Regions from separate parts of the Streptomyces sp. CNQ329 genome, predicted to be linked through region 1. Evidence: riboswitches for the same ligand, from Rfam matches in the RefSeq annotation. Region 1 holds a riboswitch; the other holds the start of a gene.
The links. Region 1 has a riboswitch for glycine ahead of gcvP (aminomethyl-transferring glycine dehydrogenase). Riboswitches for the same ligand answer to the same signal wherever they lie in the genome.
Positions count from the first base shown of each region.

Region 2: linked by a shared signal. The riboswitch ahead of gcvT (glycine cleavage system aminomethyltransferase GcvT) and the one ahead of gcvP (aminomethyl-transferring glycine dehydrogenase) in region 1 are both predicted to bind glycine.

Region 1 is NZ_AXVU01000001.1:463,836-467,412, reverse strand. It holds gene gcvP (aminomethyl-transferring glycine dehydrogenase) at 1-1,601, opposite strand, end outside; glycine riboswitch at 1,780-1,876, opposite strand; gene I003_RS0102020 (PRC-barrel domain-containing protein) at 2,016-2,423, shown strand; gene I003_RS0102015 (DNA polymerase IV) at 2,424-3,577, opposite strand, start outside.
Region 2 is NZ_AXVU01000017.1:77,502-81,078, forward strand. It holds gene I003_RS0113760 (enhanced serine sensitivity protein SseB) at 1-507, opposite strand, end outside; gene I003_RS0113765 (AAA family ATPase) at 691-1,251, opposite strand; glycine riboswitch at 1,417-1,514, shown strand; glycine riboswitch at 1,515-1,633, shown strand; gene gcvT (glycine cleavage system aminomethyltransferase GcvT) at 1,664-2,797, shown strand; gene gcvH (glycine cleavage system protein GcvH) at 2,875-3,249, shown strand; gene I003_RS0113780 (serine hydroxymethyltransferase) at 3,305-3,577, shown strand, end outside.

The DNA.
Region 1 (3,577 bases):
TCGGGCCAGGTGACGGCCTCCATCTCGGCGGTGGCGTTGAGCTTCATCGTGCAGGAGCCGAGCGGGATCATGCCGCGGTCCAGCGCGTAGTCCCGGTCGGAGAGCGCGCGCAGATACCGGAGCAGGGCGGTCTCGGAGCGGTGGCGGTGGAAGACGGGGTGGGTCAGGTACTCGTCGGCGCGCAGCAGCCCGGCGGGCAGCGCGTCGGCGGTCGCGGCATCCAGATCCCCGACGTCCGGCCGGGGGACGCCGAAGGCGTCCCAGACGACGGCCAGATGGTCGCGGACGGTGGTCTCGTCGCAGGAGACGCCCACGTGGTCGGCATCGGTGAGGCGGAGGTTGACGCCCGCGTTGCGGGCGCGGGCGGTGACCTCGGCGGCCCGGCCGGGGACCCGGACGGTGACGGTGTCGAAGAACGCGTCGTGCACCACGTCCGCGCCGCCGGCCCTGAGGCCCGCGGCGAGCACCGCGGCGTAACGGTGGGTGCGCCGGGCGATGGCCGCCAGCCCCTCGGGACCGTGGTAGACGGCGTACATCGAGGCCATCACCGCCAGCAGTACCTGCGCGGTACAGATGTTGCTGGTGGCCTTCTCGCGGCGGATGTGCTGCTCGCGCGTCTGGAGGGCCAGCCGGTACGCCTGCGCGCCGTCCGCGTCCCTGGACACGCCGACGAGCCGCCCGGGCAGGCTGCGCGCGAACTTCTCGCGTACCGACATGTAGCCGGCGTGCGGTCCGCCGAAGCCCATCGGGACCCCGAAGCGCTGGCTGGAGCCGACCGCGATGTCGGCGCCGAGCGCGCCGGGCGAGGTCAGCAGGGTCAGCGCAAGGAGGTCGGCGGCGACGGTGACGACGGCACCCAGTTCGTGCGCCCGCTCGATCACGGGTGCGAGGTCGCGTACGGCACCGGAGGCGCCCGGGTACTGCAGGAGCACGCCGAAGACGCCGCGCTCCGCTGTCCCGGCCGGGATGCCGTCGGCGAGGTCGGCGACGACGATCTCGACGCCGGCCGGCTCGGCGCGGGTGCGCAGCACCGCGACGGTCTGCGGCAGGGTGTCGGCGTCCACCAGGAAGACGCCGTCCTTGACCTTGCCGACACGGCGGGACAGCGCCATCGCCTCGGCGGCGGCCGTGCCCTCGTCGAGCAGCGAAGCGCCGGCGGTGGGCAGTCCGGTGAGGTCGGAGACGACGGTCTGGAAGTTGAGCAGCGCCTCCAGCCGGCCCTGGGATATCTCCGGCTGGTACGGGGTGTACGCCGTGTACCAGGCCGGGTTCTCCATGACGTTGCGCAGGATGACCGGCGGCGTGTGGGTGCCGTGGTAGCCGAGGCCGATCATGGAGGTCAGCACGTCGTTGCGCGCCGCCAGGCCGCGCAGCTCGGCCAGCACCTCGGCCTCGGAGCGGGCCGCGGGCAGCGTGAAGGCGCCGGTGCCCTTGATCGAGCCGGGTACGGCGGCCTCGGTCAGCTCGTCCAGCGAGCCGTAGCCGACCTGGGCGAGCATCTTGGCCCGGTCCCCGGCGTCCGGGCCGATGTGGCGCTGCTCGAAGGGGGTGCCGCGCTCCAGATCGGAAAGCGGGATGCGGTGGGCGTTCGTCTCGGACAAGGGGCCTCCTGGTCGCACGGACCTTCGCGGATGCCCCTGGGCGGGCACCCGTACGGCCTCCCCCTCTGTCATCCGGACCTGAGAGCTTCACCGGTCACGCCCTGACGGGGCGCGGCCCGGCTTGCACCGTCGGTGAGGAGGGACCGCGCCGCGGTCCGCCCCTGCTTTCCAGAGTGACCTCGTCCGTGCGGTACGGGGGCCTGAGAGATTCCGGGGAGGAGTTGCTCCTTCGGCGCCTCCGGCTGGCGGACGGAGGACTCTCCCGCACGGGGTCTGCAGCCACGCTCAGCGTACCAGCGCACGCCTCCGCGCATCCCGGCGCAGGCGCGGCACCGCGGTGCGCCCGGGCGGCTCCGCCGAGTGGCCGCCGGGCGCGTTGTGCCGTTACGTGGAGACAGCGGACTGTGACGAGACGTGGGAGGCACCGTGCAGACCGACATCGACCCCCGGAGCCTGATCGGAGTGCGCGCGTACGACAGCAACGGCGACAAGCTGGGGACCGTCGACGAGGTGTACCTCGACGACGCCACCGGCGCCCCCCAGTGGGCCGCGCTGCGCACGGGCCTGTTCCACCGGGACGCGTTCGTGCCGCTGGGCCCGAGCGAGCTGGCCGACGAAGGGCTGCGCGTGCCCTTCGACCGGGCGCTGATCAAGGACGCGCCGGACTTCGGCGTCGGCCGCCACCTCTCTCCCGCCCAGGAGCTGCAGCTCTACCACCACTACGGCATGGCGCTGCCGCCGGAGGTCGCCAAGACACCCCACCGGCAGGCGCCCACGCCGCCGGACCGGGACTTCGGCGAGGTCGCCGGCTCCGACGGCTGATCAGCCGCCGGGCACCAGCGGCAGCGGGTCGGCGGGCTCCAGCGCCGGGTCGTCCGCGGCGAACGTACGCACCCGCCCGGGCACCGAGCCCGGCACCTCGAACCGCACCGTGACCCTGCCGACGCCGCTGCCCTGCACCCAGCCGGGGCCGAACTCGGCGTGCCGTACGTCCAGCCCCGGAAGCCAGCGCGCGGCTGCCGGTCCCGGCTCGGCCGGGGCGGGCGGCGAGGCCGTTTCGGGCGGCGGCGGCGCCACCGGGCCGTCGGGGTCCACCGGCCCGTGCTGCACGTCCGGCGCCTGGCCTGCCTGCGCGAACAGGTCCTCCTGCGTGAAGTCCGCGAGGCCGCTCACGCCGACACCCAGCAGCCGCACGCCCGCGGTCGTCTCCACGCTGTCCAGCAGCCGCAGCGCCGCCTCGGTGATCACGGCCGGGTCGTCGGTGGGCCCGCGCAGGGTCTCGGAGCGGGTGAGGGTGGAGAAGTCGTACCGCCGGACCTTGAGGACCACCGTGCGCCCGGAACGCCCCGCGCCGCGCAGCCGCGTCACGCACCGCCGCGCCAGCCGCTCCACCTCCGTACGGATGCGGATACGGTCGGTGAGGTCGACGTCGAAGGTGTCCTCGACCGAGACGGACTTGGCGTCCCGGTCCGCGACCACCGGCCGGTCGTCCAGCCCCAGCGCCATCACGTGGATCCCGGTGCCGTGCGCCTTGCCCAGCAGCCGCACCATCTCGTCCTCCCCCGCGTCCGTGACCTCTCCGACCGTGGTGATGCCGGCCCGGCGCAGCACGTCCGCCGTGGCCGGGCCGACGCCCGGCAGCGTGCGCACGCTCATCGGCCCCAGCAGCGCCCGCTCCCCGCCCGGCGGGACCACGACGAGGCCGTCCGGCTTGGCCAGCTCGGAGGCGACCTTGGCCAGCATCTTGGAGGCGGCGAGCCCGACGGACCCGGTCAGGCCCGTGGCGGCCCGGATGCCGGCGCGCAGGCGTCGCGCCACGCCCCGCAGGGCCTCCTCCTCGGCGGGGACGCCGCCGGCTTCGAGATCGACGAACGCCTCGTCCAGGCTCAGCGGCTCCACCAGCGGCGACAGCTCCCCGAGCAGCGCCATGACCTGGCCGCTGACCTGCTGGTAGAGCCGGAAGCGGGGGATGAGGA
Region 2 (3,577 bases), on a different contig from region 1:
CCGGGCGGCGGCCAGGAAGTCCATCGGATCGTCCTGCCAGTCCGGCGTGAACAGCCGCACCCGGCCGCCCCGCGCCTCCCCCGGCAGCCGCGCCGCCCCGCGGTCCCGGCACAGCTCGGCCACCGCCGCCGGCGGCAGCGGCACGCCGACCGTGCCGCCGGGGTTGACCGCGATGCCCACCTGCGGCGGCAGCCCGCGGGCGAACTCGCGGGCCGGTGCGACGGTGAACGACATGTGGGTGCCGGTGACCCGCAGGAACTCCTCCTGCGAGGAGAAGACCGGCACGTACGGCGCGCCGCCGATCTCGGTCGTCGGCACACCGAGGGAACCGCTGTCGGGGCCGCCGCCCTCGGGCAGCGGCACCCACAGGCTGCTGCGGCCCAGCACCTCCAGCAGCCGCGGGGCGGCCTGCGGGTTGCCGAGGGAGGCGGCGAGCACCTCCTCCAGCTCGTTGCCGGGGAAGCCGCCCGTGGCGGGGGGCTGCGGGGAGCGGTAGTCGAAGCTCATCGGCACCAGACCAACTTTCGGGGGATGAACGTCGGCACCCTAACGGCTGCGAGCGCCCGCGGGCGACGACCGCACCTGCACACGGCGGAGCCCCCTCCCCCGCCGAACCGCGCGACGGGGAGCCCTTTTTCGGTACGTACGGGGGACCTGCGCGCAGCGGCGGGCGCGAAACGGCGCGCGGATTCAGCCGAAGCTGATCGAGCGCGGCGCCCCCGCCTCCCGGCCGTCCAGCACCAGCACGGAGTCGCCCACCGCCGTCCCCCCGCAGTGCGCCCACTCCAGCAGCCTCCGGTGCGCCCACAGATGCCGGGCGAAGGCGTAGCGCGACACCGTGCGCCCGCGCTGTTCCTGCCGTCTGCGCGCCACGTCGGCCGGCACGTCCAGCACGAGGACGTGCACCCCGCGCCCGTACCGCCTGGCCTGTCTGGTCAGCCACCACCGCACCCACGGCAGCGTGCCGCAGTCGTGCACGACGAGGCTGCCGCCGGAGCGGACCGCCAGGCGCAGCCGCAGATAGTGGTCGATGCGCACGAGCGGCCGGTACACGGGGTACGGCAGCCTGGCGCCCAGCCTGCGCGCCCAGCGCTCGCGTACGTACTGCGAGTCGATCAGCACCACCTCGGCCGCCGGCCGCGTCCGCCGCATGAGCGTGCTCTTGCCGCTGCCCGGCAGCCCGGAGATCACGACGATGTCCCCCACCGGATAGCGAAGCCGCTCCCGGGAGGCCGCCTGCTCCACCGTCACGCCGCCTCCCACGCCCCGCACCGCCGCCGCCGTCCGTCCACAAGCGTCGCAACAGGGACGGGGCCGGACAAGAACGCAACGGAAGGTGGGCTCCCAGTTCTTCGCCCCGTCCCGCGACCGGCGGTCGCGTGCAATGATGGGGCCGCCAACTGCATACCGGCCGTTCGAACCCGCGCGGGAGAGTCCCGGTGCCTCGTCGCACCGGGCGCCGAAGGAGCAAGTCCTCCCTTGAATCTCTCAGGCACCGTCACCGCACGGGCGAGGCAGATCTGAAAAGCGGGCAGCGCCCGGCCGTGCGCCGGTGCCGCCCCACCCAAGGTGCAAGCCACGCTCCCGCGGGATCGTGGCGAACCTCTCAGGTTCCGATGACAGATGGGGAGGACACGACCACCCCCTGTCCGGGAGCCCGATGATGACCACTGAGAGCCCTGCACCGCGCCGTACCGCGCTCGACGCCACGCACCGCGCCCTCGGCGCCACCATGACCGACTTCGCCGGCTGGGACATGCCGCTGCGCTACGGCAGCGAGCGCGAGGAGCACCTCGCGGTACGCACCCGCGCCGGCCTCTTCGACCTCTCCCACATGGGCGAGATCACCGTCACCGGCCCCGGGGCCGCCGACCTGCTGGACTACGCCCTGGTGGGCCGGCTCTCCGCCGTGCGCCCGGGCCGCGCCCGGTACACGATGATCTGCCGCGAGGACGGCGGCATCCTCGACGATCTGATCGTCTACCGGCTCGCCGACGAGGAGTACATGATCGTCGCGAACGCCGCCAACGCCCGGGTCGTGCTGGACGCCCTCGCCGAGCGGGCCGCCGGCTTCCCGGGCGCGCGGGTACGGGACGACAGGGACGCGTACGCCCTGATCGCCGTGCAGGGCCCCGCCTCGCCGGCGATCCTCGGCCGGGTCACCGACGCGGATCTGGCCGGCCTGAAGTACTACGCGGGTCTGCCCGGCACGGTCGCCGGCGCCGAGGCGCTCATCGCGCGTACCGGCTACACCGGCGAGGACGGCTTCGAGCTGTTCGTCCGCCCCGCGGACGCGGTCGCCGTCTGGGAGGCGCTGACCGCCGCCGGCGCGGACGACGGCCTGGTACCCTGCGGGCTCTCCTGCCGCGACACCCTGCGCCTGGAGGCCGGTATGCCGCTGTACGGGCACGAGCTGAGCACCGCGCTCACGCCGTTCGACGCCGGTCTCGGCCGGGTCGTCAAGCTCGACAAGCCCGGCGACTTCGTCGGCCGCGAGGCGCTGGAGCAGGCCGCGGGGCGTGCGGCGGCCGAGCCGCCGCGGGTGCTGGTCGGCCTGGTCGCCGAGGGCAGGCGGGTGCCGCGCGCGGGCTACGCGGTGGTGGCCGGCGGGCGGCGGATCGGCGAGGTCACCTCCGGTGCCCCCTCACCCACGCTGGGCAGGCCGATCGCCATGGCGTACGTGGACGCCGCGCACGCCGAGCCGGGGCCCTCAAAGGTCACCGGGGTGGCCGTCGACATCCGCGGCAGCCACGAGCCGTACGAGGTCGTCACCCTGCCGTTCTACAAGCGCCCCTGACCGCTGTGTGGCGGCATTCGACCGTGCCGCCGGCGCCCTGATATGTCACCCCCGTCCGGATCCTGGAGAATCGCCTCATGAGCAACCCTGAGCACCTGCGCTACAGCAAAGAACACGAGTGGGTCGCGACCGACGACGGCGTCGCCACCGTCGGGATCACCGCCCACGCCGCGAACGCGCTCGGCGACGTCGTCTTCGTCCAGCTTCCGGGGGTCGGCGACACGGTCACCGCGGGCCAGTCCTGCGGTGAGCTGGAGTCGACGAAGTCCGTCTCCGACCTCTACGCCCCGGTGACCGGGGAGGTCACCGCGACCAACCAGGACGTCGTGGACGACCCGGCGCTGGTGAACTCCGGTCCGTTCGAGGACGGCTGGCTGTTCAGGGTGCGTGTCGCGGCCGAGTCCGACGAGCTGATGTCCGCCGAGGAGTACACCGCGTTCACCGCGGAGTGACGCTCCGCCGCCGCAGCCCCGCCCGCCCGCGTCCCTCACTTCCACGGAAGGTCCCATGTCCCTTCTGAACGGCTCGCTCCACGAGGTCGACCCCGAGGTCGCCGCCGCCGTGGACGCCGAGCTCAAGCGCCAGCAGTCCACCCTCGAGATGATCGCCTCGGAGAACTTCGCCCCGGTCGCCGTGCTGGAGGCGCAGGGCTCGGTCCTCACCAACAAGTACGCCGAGGGCTACCCCGGCCGCCGGTACTACGGCGGCTGCGAGTACGTCGACATCGCCGAGGAGCTGGCCCGTGAGCGCGTCAAGGCGCTCTTCGGCGCCGAAGCCGCG